3 regions of the Peribacillus sp. NPDC094092 genome follow, and region 2 is predicted to be linked to each of the others. Evidence: riboswitches for the same ligand, from Rfam matches in the RefSeq annotation. Region 2 holds a riboswitch; each other region holds the start of a gene.
What was found. Region 2 has a riboswitch for S-adenosylmethionine ahead of ACQKNS_RS07230 (methionine ABC transporter ATP-binding protein). Riboswitches for the same ligand answer to the same signal wherever they lie in the genome.
Positions count from the first base shown of each region.

Region 1 (7,117 bases), on a different contig from region 2:
CACCAGCCGTAGTCAGTCCAACCTTTTCCAAACGATTTAAGATATCCGGGACTTGTTCGATAGTCAGCCAGTGGAATTGAATGGCTTGACGGGTTGTAATGTCATATACATCCCTCCCGTAATCTTTAGCGATGTTAGCTAGAGTTATTTGTTGATCATACGTCAGGATACCTCCAGGAATCACGACACGCATCATCCAGTAACCAGCTTCTTTTGGCCGTTGCAGGTATAGACCTGCCCACTTGAACATATCCCAATTCTCTTTAGGGATGGAATCAAAACCATTTGCTGCGTAATGTGGAATATCATCGAATATCTTCAATCCGTCTTTTTCCAATTTCCAGATTTCCGTTTTATTTTTAGCGATTAGTGGATTCTCCGACCAAAATTTCTCGTAAACCATTACTTTTCCTCCTTGATTAAATCGCTTTCTTTGCTGTCAAATAGCCGATAACCTGTTCAACGCACTCTTCAATGCTGTACTGGTCGGAATCTAAAATGATTTCCGGTTGTTCTGGTTCTTCATATGGAGAATCGATTCCGGTAAAATCTTTAATGATTCCTTTACGCGCTTTGTCATAAAGACCTTTTGGATCACGCACTTCGCACTCTTCGATAGGACACTTTATGTATACTTCAATAAACTCCCCTTCTTCGAGTAAATCACGTACAATCTGCCGATCTGCCCTGAACGGGGATATGAAGGCTGTCAATACGAACTGCCCACTATCCACGAATAACTTGGAAACCTCACCGATCCGCCTAATGTTCTCGGTTCGATCCTCTTCAGAAAAACCTAAATCATTATTTAAACCGTGACGGATATTATCACCATCCAAAACATAACTTCGAATATTTCGATTATATAACTCTTTAGCCACCGCATTCGCAATCGATGATTTTCCGGATCCCGAGAGCCCTGTAAACCATAACACTGTGCTTTCATGCCCGTTTTGCTTCCGGCGGAGCTCCTTGGTCAATGACGTTTCATGCCAAGTGACATTCGTACTTTTACTCATATAATAATCCCCCTCTTCTCGTGTCCCTTCCATTTATGTCCAATCAATTAAAAACTTCATTCTTTTTTAGACCTTCGATCAGCACCTCGATGACCTCTTTACGGCTAAAGGTAGCTGGAGGAATTTCTCCATTACGCAACATTTCCCTTACCTTCGTTCCAGACAGGATGACATGGTCTTCCTTGCCGTGCGGACAAGTTTTAGCGGAGGCCATATTGCCACATGCTTTACAGTAAAAACTATGCTCAAAGAATAATAACGTGATCCCTAACTCATCGGCGTTAAAATTCCCAAAGATTTTTTGGGCATCATATGTGCCATAATAATCGCCCACACCCGCATGATCACGTCCGACGATAAAATGGGTGCAACCATAATTTTTACGGACCATCGCATGGAAAATGGCTTCCCTAGGTCCTGCATAACGCATGGCAGCAGGGAAAACTGCAAGGGAGACGCGATCCTTAGGATAATATTTTTCAAGCAGCACTTTATAGCTTTCCATTCTTACATCTGCTGGAATGTCATCGGATTTAGTGGCACCTACGAGAGGATTTAAGAATAAGCCGTCGACAATCTCCAATGCTGTCTTTTGAATGTATTCATGTGCACGGTGTACAGGGTTCCTCGTTTGGAAACCGACAACTGTTTCCCATCCTTTTTCAGCAAAAGCTTTCCTTGTCTCGGCAGGGTCCAGATAATTAGCTTGAAATAGCGGACGTTCTATTCTCTTGATTAATTTTATTTCCCCGCCGACATATACATCACCGCGGTTATATAAATTTTTTACTCCGGGATGCTTCTCATCATCCGTTTGATATACTAATGTAGCTTCCAATTGCTTATCTGGAGTGTAAATATCGGAAACGGTGAGAACCCCGTAAGTTTCACCTTCATGTGTCAACGTTACTTCTTCACCTATAGTAAGGGTTGCTGCAGTTTCTTCAGTCAAAGGCAACGTAATCGGGATGCTCCATACATGCCCGCTGCTAAGCCTCATATCCTTGACCACTGCCTCATAGTCACTTTTTGTAAAGAATCCTTTAATCGGACTGTAGGCACCAGTGCCTATCAATTCAAGATCACTTAAAGCAATTTCATCGATTTCGATTGATTTTGTTATTTTACTAAAATCATATTTTGGTTCCCAAAGATCGATTAATGTTCCTCCGTGCGGTAAACTGATTGTCATGCTATTTTCCCCCTATGGTTTCTATTTATTTAAGATAAGTGTAATCCGCATTCCGTTTTTTGGGCTCCTTGCCAACGGCCTGAGCGTAAATCATCTGCATTGAATGCAGGTGCTGTACACGTTTTACATCCAATGCTCGGATATCCATTATCATGCAGGATATTATATGGAAGTCCGTTTTTGTGGGCGTAGCGCCAAACATCTTTCCATGTCCAATGTATGAGTGGACATATTTTAACTGACTTGAACTTATTATCCTTATTGATATACTCGGTCTTAGCCCTTGTTTCGGATTGCTCCCTCCGAAGTCCCGAAAGCCATGCTGTTGCCGTTGAAAGCACATCGGTAAGCGGAATGATTTTACGGATGTTACAGCATTTATTGGAATCACTAAGCCATAATTCATCCCCATATTCCTCTGCCTGTTCCTCAAGCGTCAAGGCAGGTTTCTTCATTTCAATCGAAAGCTTTGGATAGCGCTTTTTCACTTGCTCGATCAATTGGTAAGTCTCCTCAAAATGAACATCCGTATCAAGGAAAACAATTTTTGCCGAAGGGTTGACCTTCGCCAATAAATCCGTTAGCACGATGCCTTCGATACCAAAACTGCAAGCATAAATCAGTTTGTTTCCATAATGGTCATTCGCCCATTGCAATACTTCCAAAGCCCCTTTTGTGTCACTGTCTTCAGGAAATGCAGGGAATTCCCCTGTATTGAAATTTTCATAGTTTATTAATCCAGCCAACTTTTGTAGCCCCCTCTAAAAACTTGCTGTATCAGGTTAGAGTAACTGATGATCAATTCCCGTTTTAATCTTCCCCAGTTTATTTGATTCTAGGAAAAAAGAGACGAATCTAACCAATACTCTCTTTATATCAGTTAAACCCGCCTCTAGTTTTTCTAGTCAGCAGATACCTTATTTAATTCTTAATTTTTCATTTCTTTCCATTTGAATGATTTTACCATCCTGGACAATAAGTGTAATGGATCCATATTTCATTGAGTTAAGCATTTCTTGAAGTCGTTCAAATATTTCTTCAAGCTGATTCTCTTTATTCAAACCAGTTCCTCCTTTAAGAAAATCCGCGAATATTTTATTTTCAACGCTGATTAAATGAATTTCTAAGTTTTATATAATTCCATACAACCTTACATTGTTATGGTTTGCTTGCAATTTTTCCAAAAACAAAAATCTTTCCATGATGGAAAGATCCCAAGGTAAATATCATTACCTTATCTTCCAAAATGATCAACATTTTGTTGGAGGTAGCACCTTGCATCCATCATGCAGGTTGCTGGACTTCAAAGGGCCAATTCCCTCCGTCGCTCTGGATAAGTTTTATTATTTTAAATATTAACATATATTTAATCCTTGTCAATGGAGTTTTCTTATAAAATAACTTGGTTTAATATTATGGATGAACTGCTATTTTTATACACACTATTCAATTAATGATTTTTTGTTCATTTAAATACGAAAATAGACTCGTTTTTTTAGATAATGTCTCCAAAAAAATGAGTCTATTTTCATTATTGATGCCTGTAATTACTTTAAAAAACATTTTCTAGAATTCCAGTCCTTTTTTATTAAGGCTTACTTGAAGTCATTAATTTCTTAACTGTATCGCTTCTACAAATTCTTGAACTTGACTCTGGACGCGATCAATTAATTGCGAATCATTAATCGGATTTTCTGAATTCTGTTTATCTATTTCCTTATCAACAAAATAAATGCCCTGCAGCGGCTCGCCTTTCAATATTGAGATCAATGGTTTAAGCGCATAGTCAATCGCCAATAGATGCCTGTTACTTCCACCAATCATGATCGGCAGAACCGGCTTACCCTTAAAGGCACCTTCAGGCAGCAAATCAATCAAGGCTTTTAATACACCTGTATAGGAAGCCTTATAAACCGGTGAACCAATGATGATTCCTCTAGCTGCTTGAATTCGCTCTGAAAGTTTTAAGATATCTTCGCTATTATATTTCCCTTGGAATAAATCATCCGCTGAGAAATCCGTAATTGAGAAATAAGCTGTTGTGAATCCTTCTTTTTCAACTAATGATTGAATATGTTTTAATGAAATGTCCGTTCTTGATGGTATAGCCGGACTTCCTGATAAAATGACGATATCGCTCATTTAATACCCCTCCATTGTTCATGATTTCCAGATAAAATCTTCGTAAAGCATTTCGTCCAGTATGCATTTATCGTAATAGTCTGAAAAATATAAGTCAAATGTTACACTCTGGTTTAATGAATTCACAAGTTGACTTCATCGATCCTAAAAAATATAAAAAGGCCATATTTCCGGCTTGATGCTCATGCCTTCCAATATGACCTTTTCATTATGTATGATTTTGTTTACCATGAATGCCATATACCAAAAGTTGTGCAATGCTCTTAATTCGTTCCGCAGTAAAATATGGTTCCTTTTTTTGTTGATGGATCTCATAATGTGTCGATAATGCCAATGTAAAAGAAATGATTCCTACATTAAATAGGATAATGTCAGAGATATATTGTATCTCTCCGCTATCTATTCTCTTTTGTATTTCAATATGCTTGGCATTTGGCTTGAAAATCTGCTCTATATATTGCTTTGAAATATCTTGATCGAATTGTGTTTCCCTAAATAATATCGAAAACTGTTCTTTATTTTCAAGAATTTTTTTTATCATGGTGCAAACATGATTCTCCACTAGTTCGTCCGTGGGCAAATGGCTAGCCCCGTCTTCGGATTCGTCTTTTTCATTAGGGGTGATTGTAGCCAAAAGCAAATCTTTTTTGCTGTCAAAGTATTTGTAAATAGTAGCTTCGGAAACATTGCATGCAGAGGCAATTTCATTCGTCCTTGTCATGTCAAAACCTTTAGTGGCAAAAAGAGTCCGGGCTACATTTATGATTCGTTCTTTGGTTTGCTGCCCTTTTTTCAAAAATATCAACCTTCTTTTATAAAGATAAGACCGGTTTCACCAATCTATTTTCCATGATATCTCGATGGTATCAATCGGTCAATATTACCTTTGATTTATTAAAATTAATATTCCCATATATCATAAATGGAAAACATCGTCTGATCGGGACGATGTTTTCTTTATTAAAGAAAATCACTTAAAAGATGCATAGCCATCATCGACCATGACTACACTTCCATTGATCGCATCCGCTTCCTCTAACGATAATAGATAGACGGCATTTGCAATCGCTTCAGGCTTAATTAATTTACCGCGCATTTGACTTGCATTCAATTTATCAATGATACCCATATCTTTATAGCCTTGTATGATAGGCGTGTCGACCCCGCCTGGCGCAATGCCCACTACGCGTATTCCATAAGCACCCAATTCCAAGGCTGCTGTCTGTGTCATCATTCTTACAGCCCCTTTAGTCGCCTGATAGGCAAAAGTCCCATGGGAAGCTAAGTAGCCAAACACGGAAGCGGTATTTATAATGACGCCCTTGTTACCCAGCTCCTTCATTTTTCGGCCTGCTGCCATGATTCCAAAGGCAACTCCGTGCTGGTTCACTCCAATCGTTTTGAAGTAACCATCCATGTCTTGATCAAGGATCATACCGCCTGCACCAATGCCGGCATTATTAAACATAATATCGATCCTTCCGTATGTTTGCACTGCTTTATTGATTAACGATTCAACATCTTCCTGCTTAGAAACATCCGTTTTAACAAAAATGGCCTCTCCACCATCCGCTGTTATCTGTTCAACAGTTTCCTGTCCCATTTCTTCATTAAAATCCGCAACAACGACCTTGTCCCCTTTTGATGCGAATTTATTGCATGTTGCTCGGCCGATTCCACTTGCTCCTCCTGTGATAACTGCAACTCTTGCTGTCATATTCATTCCCCTTTCACCACTAAAAGTATGTAAGTAATTACTTACTTTTTTCATTATAAAAGTAAAGAATATGGAATTCAAGCAATATGTATTTATATAGTGTTAGGAGCATTCAAAAGTGAAGCTGTCCTTTTAATAGGACAGCTTCATTTGTTTAGCAGGTTTTTAATTCGGCTTTACTTATGGATGTCTTCACCATTTCAATGAAAAGTTGCAGAAAACGATTATCACCTGTTAATTCTGGATGAAACGCACTGACAAGAACATGGTCTTGTCTTGCAGCCACTACGTTCTCTTCATAAACTGCCAATACTTCTACACCTTCTCCAATTCCATCAGCAAATGGCGCCCGGATGAATACTGCCTTATAAGGGTCTTCCATTCCTTTGATTGATAGTTCAGCCTCGAAACTATCCCGTTGACGTCCAAACCCGTTCCTTTTCACGGAAATGTCCATTAGTCCAAGATATGCCTTCTCATCGCCAGTCAATTCATTGGCTGCCAATACCATCCCTGCACATGTACCGAAAATGGGTTTTTTACCTTCGAAGAAAGTTTTAATCGGTTCCATAAATCCATAACGATCCATTAGCTTCCTCATCGTAGTGCTTTCTCCGCCTGGAATGATCAAACCATCGATTTCCAGCAACTGCTCCGGTTTTTTTACGATAATTGCTTGTTCGCCGGCAGCTTTGATTTGGTTCAAGTGTTCTTCAACTGCTCCCTGTAATCCCAATACACCGATCGTTATCATATTACCATCCACGTTCCTGCATCCGTTCTGCAGGAGCTAGTTTGGAAATATCAATTCCTTTCATTGCACTGCCCAATTCTTTTGATAACCGGCCGATCAATTCATAATCGGTGAAATATGTAGTAGCTTGAACGATTGCCGATGCGAATTTTTCAGGATTCTCAGATTTAAAAATACCAGAACCCACGAAAACGCCATCTGCTCCCAATTCCATCATCAGTGCTGCATCTGCTGGAGTGGCAATTCCGCCAGCTGCAAAGTTAACTACAGGCAACTTACCTGTGCGTTTGATT
Region 1 is NZ_JBNNUC010000004.1:95,427-102,543, forward strand. Features, by position in the region: gene ACQKNS_RS18945 (nitrite/sulfite reductase) at 1-403, opposite strand, end outside; gene cysC (adenylyl-sulfate kinase) at 420-1,019, opposite strand; gene sat (sulfate adenylyltransferase) at 1,063-2,211, opposite strand; gene ACQKNS_RS18960 (phosphoadenylyl-sulfate reductase) at 2,241-2,945, opposite strand; gene ACQKNS_RS18965 (YezD family protein) at 3,129-3,272, opposite strand; SAM riboswitch class I at 3,443-3,551, opposite strand; gene ssuE (NADPH-dependent FMN reductase) at 3,820-4,353, opposite strand; gene ACQKNS_RS18975 (TetR/AcrR family transcriptional regulator) at 4,562-5,149, opposite strand; gene ACQKNS_RS18980 (SDR family NAD(P)-dependent oxidoreductase) at 5,324-6,070, opposite strand; gene pdxT (pyridoxal 5'-phosphate synthase glutaminase subunit PdxT) at 6,225-6,821, opposite strand; gene pdxS (pyridoxal 5'-phosphate synthase subunit PdxS) at 6,826-7,117, opposite strand, start outside.
Region 1: it holds a riboswitch for S-adenosylmethionine, as region 2 does, so the genes downstream of both, ACQKNS_RS18965 (YezD family protein) here and ACQKNS_RS07230 (methionine ABC transporter ATP-binding protein) in region 2, are expected to answer to the same signal.

Region 2 (7,117 bases):
GCTTTAGGTTTCCTATTTAGCAATTCTTCCAGTCCGAGAATCCTTGCCGCTTCATTGACTCTTTGCTTGATTTCCGCTTTTGGCGTTTTCCTGAGCTTTAATCCGAATGCCATATTGTCATATACGGACATATGGGGATATAAGGCATAGTTCTGGAAAACCATCGCAATATCGCGATCTTTAGGGGGGACATCATTGACTCGCTTGCCGTCTATATATAAATCCCCTTGGGAAATGTCTTCAAGTCCGGCAATCATCCTTAATGTCGTCGATTTGCCGCAACCCGAAGGTCCCACGAAAACTATGAATTCCTTATCGGCAACACGAAGGTTGAAGTCTTTAACAGCCGTCACCTTTTTATCATAAATCTTGAATATATGATCCAACACTAACTCTGCCATGAATAATCCCCCTTTTACATTCCTGATTACTTGTACCGATTAACTATAGTCTAAGCTATCGGGTTTGGAAAAAGTATGGGCACATTGCACAAAAAAGGGTGATATTACCTGTTGGTGTTGGGGATTAATCATTCAGTAAAAGTATCAAATAGGCAGTAAGGGCATGACGGAAGTTTTTAATATCCAGACCAGTTCTTTCAGAGAATTTATCGATCCGGTATTGTAAGCTGTTCCGATGTATATAAAGCTGTTTGGCAGCATAGGTGGCATTTGAATTACATTCGATATACATTTTAATCGTTTTGATCAGTTCAGTATCCTGCTTGGTCTTGCCAAGAATCTCATTGATATACCATTTAGCATCCCTGATGGATGGATCATTTATTAATGAGTGAGGGATGATGTCTGCCAAATCAGCCACCTTTCGATCGGGCAGATGCACCTGTGCCAAATCAAAACACTTTTTCTCTTGAGTCCAGTGCTGGTGAAGGTCTTGATTTATAGGGTGGAAGCGTCCGTTGAACATACGGGTCTTTACATAAAAGTCACTTTCAAGCGTGGAAGAAATGGCGATTAGTGCTTTAGTTGATAAGGGCTCATCCTCGTCCGACTCAATTAAGACCCCTGCCGTTTCATTTTCCCAGACAATTGTTGCGTCAGATGGAACGAAAGAGAGGAAGGCATCTTCAAAATCGGAGTTGGAAAAATCAGCATGGGTCAGCTTGAAATGAAGAAATCGAACATTCTCCCAGCTCGTTAAAGGCAATGGTGCATTCGGTTCGGATAAAAAAGTTTTCCATGATGGGTCTGGATGTGCATTGAGGTTATTTGGGTTTATGGAAGGAGCAAAAAGCAGTTCCAATAAACGGATTTCTTCGGCTGTGATTTCTGAACGGGGAATGCCAAGTGAACTTCTTGAGTCTTCGAACCAAACATAATCAGAAATTTCATCAGTATCCATTTTATTGGTAATGGCGTTCGGGAATTTTTGTTTAAGTCTTTCAAGCATCGTTTCCACCTTCTTTCTTCCTTTCCATATCATTATAGCGAAAAAGAATAAAGTTCAAAAGAATAGAGATTGCTAGTTTTTCCGAGAAGGGACAATCAAAGAAAAATTGCAAGTTATTAATTTTAGGAAAGGGTATTGCGTATGATTTATGGATATCGTTAAAAAGGAGGGAATCTTATGAACATTTTAATATTGGGTGGTACACGGTTTTTAGGCAGGTATTTAGCACAAGCTGCGATAGAGAAAAGGCATGAAGTTACACTTTTTAATCGTGGAACCGATCCTTATGTTTTCCCCGAAATAGAACAGTTAAGAGGAGACCGGGACGGGAATCTTGAAATGTTGAAAGGAAGAAAATGGGATGCAGTCATTGACACATCGGGCTTTATCCCCCGAACTGTATCGAAATCTTGCAGATTGCTTAATCAAGTTAAACATTATACATATATTTCAAGCATCTCAGTTTATAGTGATCTAATTGAACCAGGCATTGATGAAAATGGAAAGGTTCATACACTAAATGAAGATAAAGCAGAAGAGCTCACCCGCGGAACTGCTGGACCGATATACGGTGAATATTATGGACCGTTAAAATCATTAAGTGAAAAAGCAGCTGAAAAAGAACTGCCGGGGAAAGTCTTGTCCATTCGTGCTGGGCAAATAGTAGGTCCATATGATTACACTGACCGATTGCCGTACTGGTTTAAAAGAATAGCGGAAGGGGGAGAAACTTTAACTCCTGGACGCCCTGGACGTCCAATCCAAGTTATTGATGCAAGGGACTTGGCTCAATGGATCATTCAAATGATAGAAAATAATATGACAGGTACATATAACGCCGTTGGGCCGGATTACACACTTACTATGGGGCAATTACTTGAAGGCTGTAAAAAGGTAACAGGAAGTAATGCTGATTTTACATGGGTATCTGAAAAGTTTTTAAATGACAATAAAGTAGAGCCCTGGAGAGAGATGCCTCTATGGATACCAGAAGAATTCCCTTTACCGGGAGCTAAGGAACCTTTGAATGGGTTTTTGGCTGTCGATAACAATAAAGCCATCAATAACGGACTGATATTCCGTCCCATTTCAGAAACTCTCGAAGATATATGGAATTGGGAAAAGGGCCGTTCGGAATCTGCCGATAGAAAAGCAGGTATCCACAGACAACATGAAAGTGATCTCCTTGATTTATGGAAGCAGACAGTTGGTTGAACCTTCATTTTTACTATACTGAAGGATTGATGGCACATAAGCGTGCTTGGCGAAAAGGAGATTTAAACGAACAACTTAAAGGAATTAAAAAAAGCGATGGACTAAAAACCCCATCGCTTTTTTAGTCCATGGATATGCTTGCGGTTTCGTAAGGATTTTAAGGTTTTCCATAACGGCCGCCCCTTAGTCCTTAATGAAAGGCCTGCTCCCAATAAAAGGGAAGCAGGCCTCGATTATTTGATCAATTCATCCAGTCTGGTTTTCCGAATCCGGCAAATTTGTCATCGATGACTTTTTCGAACTGGTCGGATTCCACTACTGATTTAATATCCTTTGCAAATTTAGAGTCTACATCTTCTGTATTTACTGTAACAACGTTTCGATACATATCCGGCATTTTTTCTAAAACAAGGGCATCCTGGAGGTCCATTTTCGCTGCAAGAGCGAAGTTGCCAGGGACCGCAGATAGGTCAACACTGTCTGTTGCCCGGGGCAATTGAGCGGATTCCAATGGTTTGATTTGGATGTTTTTTGGATTTTTCGTTACATCCTTTTCAGATATTTTTAAAGGATCGACATCTGAATCGACTTCAATCAACCCTTCATCAACCAGCACTTTAAGTGCACGTGCGAGGTTAACAGGATCATTGGGCACTGCAAGGGATGTACCGTCTTTAATTTCTTTCAATGATTTATACTTGTTCGAATATATGCCCATTGGTGCTGTAGGAACTATGATAAGGTCGGAAAGCTTTAAATCATTTTCTTTAGCGAAGTTATCCATATACACTTTATGCTGGAAGAGGTTGGCGTCGATCGAATGGTTGCCAAGTGACTTATTCGGCTGGATATAGTCGGTGAATTCGACGATCTCTATTTTGTAACCGAGGTCTTCCAGGCCTGGTTTGATGGCCTCTTTAACCATATCGGCATAAGGCCCGGTAGTCGCCCCGATCTTCAATTCTTTTTTATCTTCAGGTTTTGGGGATGCATCATCGCTCCCGCATGCTGTCAAGCCAAGGGCAAGTGCACAGACTGATAATAACGAAGCTATTTTCTTCATTTGAAACTCCTCCTGTGTAATGAAATGTATTGAATCATTGAAAAATGATTGATTCCTAACGTTTGTTAACTATGTATGAGGCTTTGTCACCAACCATTTGAATGATTTGCACAAGGCAGATCAAGACGACGATCGTCGTGATCATGACTGTGTTGTCATAACGGTAATAACCGTACCGGATGGCCAGGTCGCCAATTCCGCCTCCGCCGATGGTCCCTGCCATTGCTGAGTAACCGATAAGCGAAATGGTCGTTAATGTCAGTCCTTGAATGATTCCCGGCTTTGCCTCAGGAAGAAGTACATCCTTAATGATCATCCATGGAGTGGCACCTACGGCAATTGCAGCCTCAATCACTCCTCTGTCTATTTCACGTAATGCCGTTTCAACGATTCTTGCAAAAAAAGGTATGGCAGACACCGACAGGGATACAGAAGCCGCTCTCGGCCCTATTGTCGATCCTGTTAGAAGATCCGTTAAAGGAAGGAGGGCTACCAAGAGAATGATGAAAGGGATTGAACGGACAATATTGACTGCAAATCCTAGAGAACGATTCACGATACTATTTTCAAAAAATAAATTCCTTGTTGTCGTAAACAGCAATACTCCAAGCGGTAAACCGATCAGCAGGGCTACTGCAAGGGAAACGCCGACCATATAAATCGTTTCAAGAAAGGCTTTATTAAGGTCAGGTAAAATATTGACGATGGAATCAAGCAGTGACATGTTTTAACACCTCCACAGAACTGGAACGATTTTTTATATATTGCAATGCCGAGTGAATGTGAGCGGCATCGCCTATTAACTCGATGATTAAAACGCCTAAGGGGACATCCTGGATATACTCAATTTTACCGTGTAAGATATTCCCCTTTACTGAATGGGTTTGGAGAGTATCCGAGAGGATCGACTCACCGGCGGTTTTCCCTTCGAATTGAATTTTAATGATCGTACCGATACTTTCTTCAATCAAGTGCGGAGGGAGTTCGAAATCCAGAACACTGCTAATGAATTGCTTCGTTAACTCCTGCTTAGGCTGTGAAAATATTTCATAAACGGGACCTTCTTCAATCACACGGCCATCCTGCATGACGGCGACACGGTGGCATAGTTCTTTGACCACTTCCATTTCATGTGTAATTAACACGATGGTGATGCCAAGCTTACTGCTTATCTTTTTCAATAATTGTAAAATCGCTTTTGTAGTTGTTGGATCAAGGGCTGAAGTCGCTTCATCACATAATAGTACAGTGGGGTCATTTGCTAAGGCACGGGCTATGCCTACCCGTTGCTTCTGTCCACCGCTAAGCTGCGCCGGATACACGTCTTTCTTATCGCTGAGCCCTACGATTTCCAACAATTCCAATACACGTGACCTGATGGCATCCTTCGACCTATGCGCGGCCTTTAAGGCGAAAGCCACATTTTCATATACGGTTTTTGAACTGACCAGTGAAAAGTGTTGGAATATCATTCCGATTTTTTGGCGTTGTTTACGAAGCTCTTTACTTGATAAAGAGGTTAAATCAATGCCGTCGATGATGATATTTCCACCTGTCGGACGTTCAAGCAAATTTAAGCAGCGGAGTAATGAGCTTTTTCCAGCTCCACTGTAGCCGACAATTCCATACACTTCGCCAGTTTGAATGGTCAAAGATACGTTATCCACTCCGATAACTCGGTTTTTCTTCGAGACGTATTCCTTTCGGACTGAACGGATTTCAATCATGAGCTTTCCCCCTTAAACATTAAAAAACTGCCCCTATCATTCAGAAAGAGGCAGCGAAATTATATCTCGTCTTATCTTTCAGAATGCAATCATCATTCTGCAGGAAGTGGCACCGTTCCCTAAGGGCGGTTGCCGGACATCACAGGGCCTGATCCCTCCGTCACTCTTGATAAGCAAATTATTATTTTAGAATATTTAGAGTTTTTTAATATAATCTATATTATTTGTAAAATTCGACAATGTCAATCGTTTCCGTCATTTTGGAATGAATTTTATTAATGAAATTTAGTGCGGTCCATTAAAATGATTCGGAAAAAAGGACTATTAAGCAATAATCCAGCATTTACGTCCAGGTCAATTATTCCAAAATTTCCTTGTCAAAAAGAAGAAGTGGTAATACATTTATTATAATAAAGTTAAAAAAAGGAAGATAAAAACTATTTTTGTGTAATGATGGGGAGGCAATCGAATGATAGAGATTAACACGATAAATGATGTGGTTTGTGTGAACGGGACTCCTGGCGGGAATAAATCGGGGATGAATGTTTATGTCTTTTTAACGGATGGTCTATTGATAGATACTGGCGCACAGATTTTATTGGAGGAGCTTATTCCATTCTATGAGTCCGAAGACTTCGACTCAGTTGCCCTGACTCACTATCATGAAGACCATACAGGTGGCGCCGCATGGATACAGGAACATAAAAAGGTCCCGCTATTCATTCACCCGATGTCGGTTGAAGTTTGTGCAAAGGATGCTGTATACCCTGAATACCGGAAAATTTTCTGGGGAAGGAGAGACGCCTTTAATGCTCAGCCGGTAGGGAAGGCCATTCATTCCCGTACCCAAACGTGGGAGCCGATTTTTACCCCTGGTCATGCAAAGGACCATATGGTGTATCTGAATCACAATAATGGCATGCTCTTTTCAGGTGACCTTTTCGTAACACCAAAAACAAAGCTTGTCTTACGGGAAGAGTCTGTCCCGGTCATCATCGATTCCATAAAAAGATTACTACAATATGACTTCGGTGAAGTATTTTGCTGCCATGCTGGGCATGTCCCTGATGGGAAGGACTTGTTTCGGAAAAAGCTTGATTATTTGGAAAACCTCCAAGGAGAAATTTTACGTTTGCATTCTCAAGGGCTGACCGTTCATGAAATACAGCAGGTCGTTTTACCGAATCGCTATCCCCTGATCGAGATATCTGGGCATGAATGGGATTCAGAGCATATCATTACATCGATATTAAACGAAAATATGTTAAATGCTAGGGGGAATGGAGGGATTTGAATGTTATCCGTTTAACTGTCTGGCTGGATGTTTTCTATTTGTCACTAGAACAACCTCCACCCAGGAAGTTGTTTTTAATTGATTACTTATAAAAGACGGACTTTTATAGGGGGAACGCAGTGCAAGCGGGAAGTAATAAATAAAGGAGAGCTCTCCGTAAGAGAGCCCAAATATTTATTTATTTATTTATTTATTTATTTATTTATTTATTCTCATTGGGATCTGTTTCATCATAAAAATCATGTGCTTCTTCGATGTTCTGAAGGTTAGCGACTTCATACACATTTCCGCCCGCCATTCCTTCATTGATGATACGGTCGATATCCAGGTAAACGGAGTCCTTGCCGTCATATTCGGTATCCTTCAAAAATGTCATTTTTTCTTTATCCAAAATTAATCCCTCCTAGC
Region 2 is NZ_JBNNUC010000001.1:1,500,593-1,507,709, reverse strand. Features, by position in the region: gene ACQKNS_RS07255 (ABC transporter ATP-binding protein) at 1-401, opposite strand, end outside; gene ACQKNS_RS07250 (PucR family transcriptional regulator) at 526-1,410, opposite strand; gene ACQKNS_RS07245 (NAD-dependent dehydratase) at 1,588-2,625, shown strand; gene ACQKNS_RS07240 (MetQ/NlpA family ABC transporter substrate-binding protein) at 2,867-3,688, opposite strand; gene ACQKNS_RS07235 (methionine ABC transporter permease) at 3,744-4,412, opposite strand; gene ACQKNS_RS07230 (methionine ABC transporter ATP-binding protein) at 4,399-5,415, opposite strand; SAM riboswitch class I at 5,484-5,591, opposite strand; gene ACQKNS_RS07225 (MBL fold metallo-hydrolase) at 5,885-6,709, shown strand; gene ACQKNS_RS07220 (hypothetical protein) at 6,912-7,100, opposite strand.

Region 3 (7,117 bases), on a different contig from region 2:
GGTGGACTTTGCCCCCACCGCAGATTTCGAATTACTAAGAAAAGCTTATGACGCTGGTACGGCTAAGGGCTTGCAATTAAAGGTCGGTAATGTATTTACGGCCGATCAGTTTTATAACGATAATAGTGAATTGGAAAAATGGGCAAAATACCAAATACTTGCAATAGAAATGGAATCAGCTGCCCTATACACGCTTGCCGCTAAATTTGGCCGTCAAGCATTATCTGTGTTAACCATTTCCGATCACATTTTAACCGGTGAGGAAACGACCTCGGATGAGCGCCAGTCAACTTTTAACGAAATGGTTGAGGTGGCATTGGAAGCAGCTATCAAGGATTGATAATTGGATGTAAAAGTCAGGCGGGTTACCAGGAATAAGTGATGCTGTATAATGACAGTTGGGATACAGGGTCAGTTATTTCTTGGTATCCGTATTTTTGTAATGTCGGGAGTTGGCTTCTGCCCTTTGAGCCATCTCTATATTAACGTTTGCGAAACGGAAAAAAAATACATATGGTCATAAGTTGTTATTTTTGATAACTATTATTTTTCGATTGGCATGAAAGCTGATAAAATAGGAATGAAATCGTTTATATCGTCATGAAGAATGAAAGTGGTGAGGCTTCAGTGGAAGAAGAAAATCAAAAACAGCCAAAAGAGGCAGGGAAATTCATTAAAATAAAGAAGTTTACGTTCATTATGGGGATTTTCTTAGTCATATTTCTAACTGCAGGGATTACTACAATAGCCTTGACCTTTGGAGATGAAAAAGTAGAGTCATTAGCACCGGATAAACATTCGGAATTTGAAAAGCTGTATTCTACATACGATACGATAAAAGATAACTATTATGAAGAGATTGATCAAGAAAAGCTGGTTGACGGGGCAATTAATGGAATGATCAAATCATTGGATGATCCCTACTCTGCTTATATGGATAAAAAGGAAGCATCGAGTTTCCATGAGAGCATCTCTTCATCCTTTGAAGGAATCGGTGCCGAGATTCAGGAGCAGGATGGACAAATCATGGTCGTCTCACCGATAAAAGGGTCCCCAGCAGAAAAAGCAGGGGTAAAACCGAATGATATCATTTTAAGTGTGGATGGTAAAAGTGTTGAAGGACTAAGCTCTTCTGAAGCTGTCCTGAAAATCAGGGGCGAAAAGGGAACGAAAGTGGATCTATCCATCTCAAGAGCTGGTGAGCCGGAACCTATTGAGCTCACCATTAAAAGGGATACAATTCCGATTGAAACGGTATATGCGGAAATGCTTGATGATGGAGTTGCAAAAATTCAAGTGACCAGTTTTTCCGAACATACAGTCCAAGAGCTGAATACGGCGCTTGAAGAAATGTCGAAGAAGGATATGAAGGGTCTTGTATTGGATTTGCGCGGAAACCCAGGGGGACTTCTTGATCAAGCAATAGACATGGCAAGCCTGTTCATACCTAATGGGAAAGTGGTCCTTCAAGTTGAGGATCGCAGCGGGAAAAAAGATGTCTATAAATCGAAGAATGATGGAGAACTGAAAATCCCGGTTGTCGTGTTGATTGATGATGGAAGTGCCAGTGCCTCTGAAATCGTTGCAGCTGCTGTCAGTGAGTCTGCGGACATTCCATTGATTGGTGTCAAGTCATTTGGGAAAGGGACCGTGCAGACTGCCCAAGACTTTGAAGATGGATCTAACTTTAAATATACGGCAGCAAAATGGTTGACTCCTGAAGGAAATTGGATTCATAAAAAAGGCATCAAGCCGGATATTAATGTGAAGCTTCCTGATTATGCCAACCTTCCGTATATTTCGCCTGATAAGGAATTGAAAGCATCCGATTCTTCGAGTGAAGTGAAAGCGGCTGAAGAAATGCTGAAGGAAGCAGGTCATGATCCAGGCAAGATAGATGGATTCTTTGATGAAGCAACCACAAATGCGGTCATGGCGTTCCAGAAGGAACAAAAAATCAAAGAAACAGGGACAATAAAAGATGATACTACCGTGAAATTAATGCAGGTCATCCGGGAGAAAATCCTTAAAAACGACACTCAAGTGAAAAAGGCGGTAGAGGTATTAAAGAAAGAACTTAAATAATTGATTTTCCCGAAAAGCTTGTCAGCGATTAACGTTGGCAGGCTTTTTTTTCGTCAAATGCATAAAATTCCAAAATTAGACAGAGAATAGGGGTAATTTTCCGATGAGGTGAGGTAATGAAAGTAAAGGTATTTTTCATATATCTATTGATCTTGATTCTGGCAGGCTGCACCTATGCCCCTTTACCCAAACAAAATGGAAATGCAGGTACGGAAAAAAAACTAACCAAAGAAGAGGACCAGGAAAGCGTGAAAACGTTTTTGTTCATTGGTGTTGATACAAGGGGAGAGAAAAAATCTCGATCAGATGCCATTATCCTGGCCAAATACTTTCCAGAGCAGGAGAAACTGAAGCTGGCTTCCATCATGCGTGATAGTTATGTGAAAATCCCCGGGAATAAATCAGGATATAACAAAATAAATGCAGCTTATTATTATGGTGGAAGGGAACTCCTTAAGAAAACCATAGAGGAGAACTTCGATATCAAGGTCGATCATGTAGCGGTAATCGACTTCCAGGGATTTGTGAAGATGGTCGATTTACTAGCCCCTGAGGGGATAGCGGTGAATGTGGATCAGCAAATCATTGATGATATGAGCATTCAAGCAAGTGTTGGCAAAAATATTTTACATGGTGAGGAAATATTGAAATATGTCCGTTTTAGGCATGACGATGAAAGTGATTTTGGAAGGGTTGAGCGTCAACAAGAAGTAATGGTTCAACTAAAAACAGCGTTCATCAATCAAATCTCATCCTTCGAAGGGGTGGCAGCCCTTCCTAGTATCATCGAACAAGGTCTCTCTTACTTGGATACAGATATTGGACTGAAAACTATAATGGAAATGATTCCAAATGCCGTCTTCCATACACCGGACACCGTCGAAACCTTAAGGGTTCCGGTGGAAGGAAGCTTTAAAGAAGAAATAAATCCCCAATCCGGAGCCGTTTTGGAAATAGATTACACTAAAAATAAAAAGGCACTTCAGGAGTTCTTTTCAAAATAATAAGAACTATTATTGAAAACAATCTTATATTAAGTGAATAGGTTGAATTCACTTGAATTATTGTATTATAGACCTCGGAAGAATAATCATGAACACCATTAAAAACGAGAGGGATATGAAACCCTTCTCGTTTTATATCACCAATAAAGGTACCTGGATCAATTAACAAAATGCGGAATGTTTTTAATGAAATCCGGTGTTATGATGCCGTTTTCGGTAATGATGCTCGTAATAAGGTGATTCGGTGTAACGTCAAAGGCTGGATTGAAAGTCTTCACGTTTTCCGGAGCGATCCTCGCACCTTGAATGAAGGTGATTTCCGCTCCATCCCGTTCTTCGATCGGGATGGATGTGCCGGATTCGATAGAAAGGTCGAATGTGCTTGATGGTGCGGCCACATAAAAGGGGATGCCAAAGTGCTTGGCTAATATGGCCAACCCAAATGTCCCGATTTTATTGGCTGTATCTCCATTAGCCGCAATCCTGTCGGCCCCGACGATAATTCCATTTATTCGTTTCTGGTGAATCGTATGTGCAGCCATATTATCTGAAATCAAGGTGACATCGACCCCCGCTTGCATCAATTCCCAAGCCGTCAAACGCGCGCCTTGCAGGACAGGCCTTGTTTCACATGCGTAAACTTTTAGCGGAAAGTCCCTTTCTTTAGCCAGGTGGAAGGGAGCCAAGGCTGTACCATACCGAGCTGTGGCGATTCCCCCAGCGTTGCAATGGGTGAGAATGGAATCTCCTCTAGTGAATAACGATAAACCATGTTCCCCGATTTTCCTGCACATTTCTTCATCTTCAGCAAAGATGGCTTTAGCCTCCGATACAAGTGCTTCCTTTGCAGCTGAAATGCTTTGCGCAGCATGCAAGGTGTTTTCCATCCTCCTTAACGCCCAAAAAAGGTTGACTGCAGTTGGTCGTGAAGAAGCGAGTTTTTCAATATGCTTCGTTACATTTTTCTTGAAATCCCCTAATTCAGCGGTTGTTTCCTGTTTGGCACCAAGTGCCACACCAAATGCTGCCGTCAGTCCAATTGCTGGGGCACCGCGAACTTTTAATGTCAAAATGCTGTCATATACATCATCAACTGAATGAAGTTCAATAAATTCAGTTATGGAAGGAAGTGCTTGTTGATTTAATAATGTAATGTGGGTATCATCCCATTGTACCGAATATGGTAAGGGTGCTAGTGTAGTCATGTCAGGTCTCCTTTTAAATGGCTGAATAAGATGGCAGTGTACGTTGCTTCAACGCTTCAATGACAGCTGGAACATCCAATTCTTCCCGTTTTTTAATTAAAAATGCACCAATTTCCAATGTTGCCGTTTTCGCAGCGATCCTTGTTTCTTTATGTTCAATGACGTTTAAATCAGCAACATGGGAAAGGCCAATGGTTCGCCGAATCAGTTCACAGCCGGCAAAACCAAAAGCATCTTTTTTGAATTTTGTCAGTAAATAAGGCAGATACCCTTTCACATGGCGGAATGGGCTTTTATTTTGTCCTTCCCATAATTCGGTATAAGTTTCTTCAAAAGCATTCCAAAATTCATGAAGGTGTGTGAAAATCTCTTCCTTTCCAGTTCCATTGCGTGTGACTGCCTGGAAGAGAAGGTTAGCGGTGTATTGACCAAGGTCAAAACCAACTGGCCCATAAAAAGCGAACTCCGGATCAATAACCTTTGTTTCAGTTTCACTTGCAAATATACTTCCAGTATGTAAATCTCCATGAAGCAAGGCTTCCTGCTCGGTTTCAAAGCTTTGTTTCAGCTTAGCGACCTCAAGTATCACTTCTTGGTCATTCCATATATTTTTGGCTGCATCAGTCAATTCCACCTCGAAATCTCCCGGGAGTTCCTCAAAAAATGGATCCGTGAAAATAAAGACCTCAGTGATTTTGCACAGTTCGGGATTCGTGAAATGTCGGGCCACTTCCTTTTTCGCAGATGGTTCTAAATGATAATCGGATGTATAAAAAGCCGTCTTCGCAACATACTCACCAATATGCTGTGAAAGCAATGGATATGAATCGCCATCGATCAATCCTGTTCTGACGATTTTCAGGTGAGATAAATCCTCCATGACTGTGATCGCAAGCTGTTCATCCGAATAATAGACTTGCGGTACGAATTTGGGGCAATAACTTCTGAAATGAATCAGCGCATTCGCTTCAATGGCTGCCCTTTTCAATGTCAGCGGCCAGCTTTCACCAAGTACCTTGGCATAAGGGACCGCTTGTTTGATGATTATTCCTTTTTTTGTGTGCGTGTCTGTAATATGAAAAACATAATTTAAATTTCCATCGCCGATTTCTTTACAATTTAAACTTGCATCCGCATTTACCAACCCAAGTTTTTTTGCAAGGGTTATAGCTGTTTCGTTTGTCAATCTCTTAAAATTTGAATGGTTTTGAGTCATTCTTTTCCCCTCCAGATTCAAAATGAGAATAAAAAAGCCTCTTTCATATAGAAAGAGGCAGAAGTTTTGGCTTCGGACCTCTTATCTTCCAGAAAATAAATTCTGGTGGAATTAGCACCGTGCTCTGTGGATTTAATAATCCGGCGGTGAATCCGCCCCATTTCACAATGGTATTACAGTCGGTTGCTGGGCTTCATAGGGCCTTTATCCCTCAGCCTGCTCTTGATAAGAGTAAATGTTTTCTGAAATTTTAATCTTCGGGAAAATAATAACAACCTTTTAAATAGTTTGTCAATGGGTAAATTAATAAAAATCAGGACGGCGATCTTCGAATACGGGTATTTTGTTACGGGATTCCGTAACTTTATTGAAGTCCAAGGTGCCTGTCAAAAGTTCGTTTCCTTCTCCGGCTTCACTAATGATATTCCCCCACGGATCAATAATCAAGGAATGGCCGGCAAATGTATTATTGACATCCGAACCTGAGCGATTAACGGCTACAACATAGGCTTGGTTCTCGATGGCACGGCTAATCAATAAGGCTCTCCAGTGATCGAGTCTCGGCTTTGGCCATTCCGCCGTTACGAATAGAACTTCGGCGCCTTGGACGGTATGTGCTCGTTGCCATTCAGGGAAACGGATGTCATAACAAATGAATCCAGCACATATTTTTTCATCAAGAGTAAATAAACCATCTTTTTCTCCTGGCTGAAGAAAATGATGTTCATCCATTAACTGAAATAAGTGAAGCTTATCATATTCTTTAATGAGATTTCCGTGTTTATCGATGATGATCATCGTGTTATAGATTCCCTTGCTTGTCTTTTTCGCGATGGAACCGCCTATGATGTGAATCTGGTGTTTCTGTGCCTGTGTTTTAAAGAATTCAATCGTTTTTACTGCCTCCTGATCAGCAATCTCATTTAACCTGGTCAAGTCGTATCCTGTTGTCCAAAGTTCCGGTAAAATGACGATATCGGGTTCCAACCGTGCTGCTTTTTCCATCCATTGTTCTGCAACCTGAAAATTGATATCTGGTTGCCCGAAGGCTATATCCATTTGAATACAAGCTATTTTCCACTTCATCGATTAACCCCCCATATGTAAAAAATGCTTTACAAGACTAGGATAAACATATATCATTTGTGACTAGAATTTCAAGAAATTTCAGAGAAGGTGTATAAATGGTGCAATTCGAAAAATCCGGCCAGCTTAAGGACCTGCCCAAGCAGTTTTTTGCTTCACTAGTCGCAAAAGTCAATGCGATCACGGAGCAAGGTCATGATGTCATTAATTTAGGCCAGGGAAACCCTGATCAGCCGACGCCAGAACATATCGTTAAAAGTTTGCAGTCTGCCGCTGAAAAAACGATTAATCATAAATATTCGCCATTCCGGGGTCATCAATATTTAAAAGATGCCGCCGCCGTCTTTTATGAACGTGAATACGGTGTAAAGCTGGATCCGAAAAGTGAAGTGGCGATTCTCTTCGGGGGGAAGGCAGGCCTTGTTGAACTGCCGCAGTGTTTATTGAATCCGGGTGATACGATCCTTGTTCCAGATCCCGGCTATCCGGATTATCTTTCCGGTGTTGTTTTAGCCCAGGCT
Region 3 is NZ_JBNNUC010000004.1:400,650-407,766, reverse strand. Features, by position in the region: gene deoD (purine-nucleoside phosphorylase) at 1-340, shown strand, start outside; gene ACQKNS_RS20335 (S41 family peptidase) at 628-2,085, shown strand; gene ACQKNS_RS20330 (LCP family protein) at 2,202-3,089, shown strand; gene mtnA (S-methyl-5-thioribose-1-phosphate isomerase) at 3,248-4,294, opposite strand; gene mtnK (S-methyl-5-thioribose kinase) at 4,308-5,510, opposite strand; SAM riboswitch class I at 5,589-5,742, opposite strand; gene ACQKNS_RS20315 (carbon-nitrogen family hydrolase) at 5,814-6,596, opposite strand; gene ACQKNS_RS20310 (pyridoxal phosphate-dependent aminotransferase) at 6,695-7,117, shown strand, end outside.
Region 3: it holds a riboswitch for S-adenosylmethionine, as region 2 does, so the genes downstream of both, mtnK (S-methyl-5-thioribose kinase) here and ACQKNS_RS07230 (methionine ABC transporter ATP-binding protein) in region 2, are expected to answer to the same signal.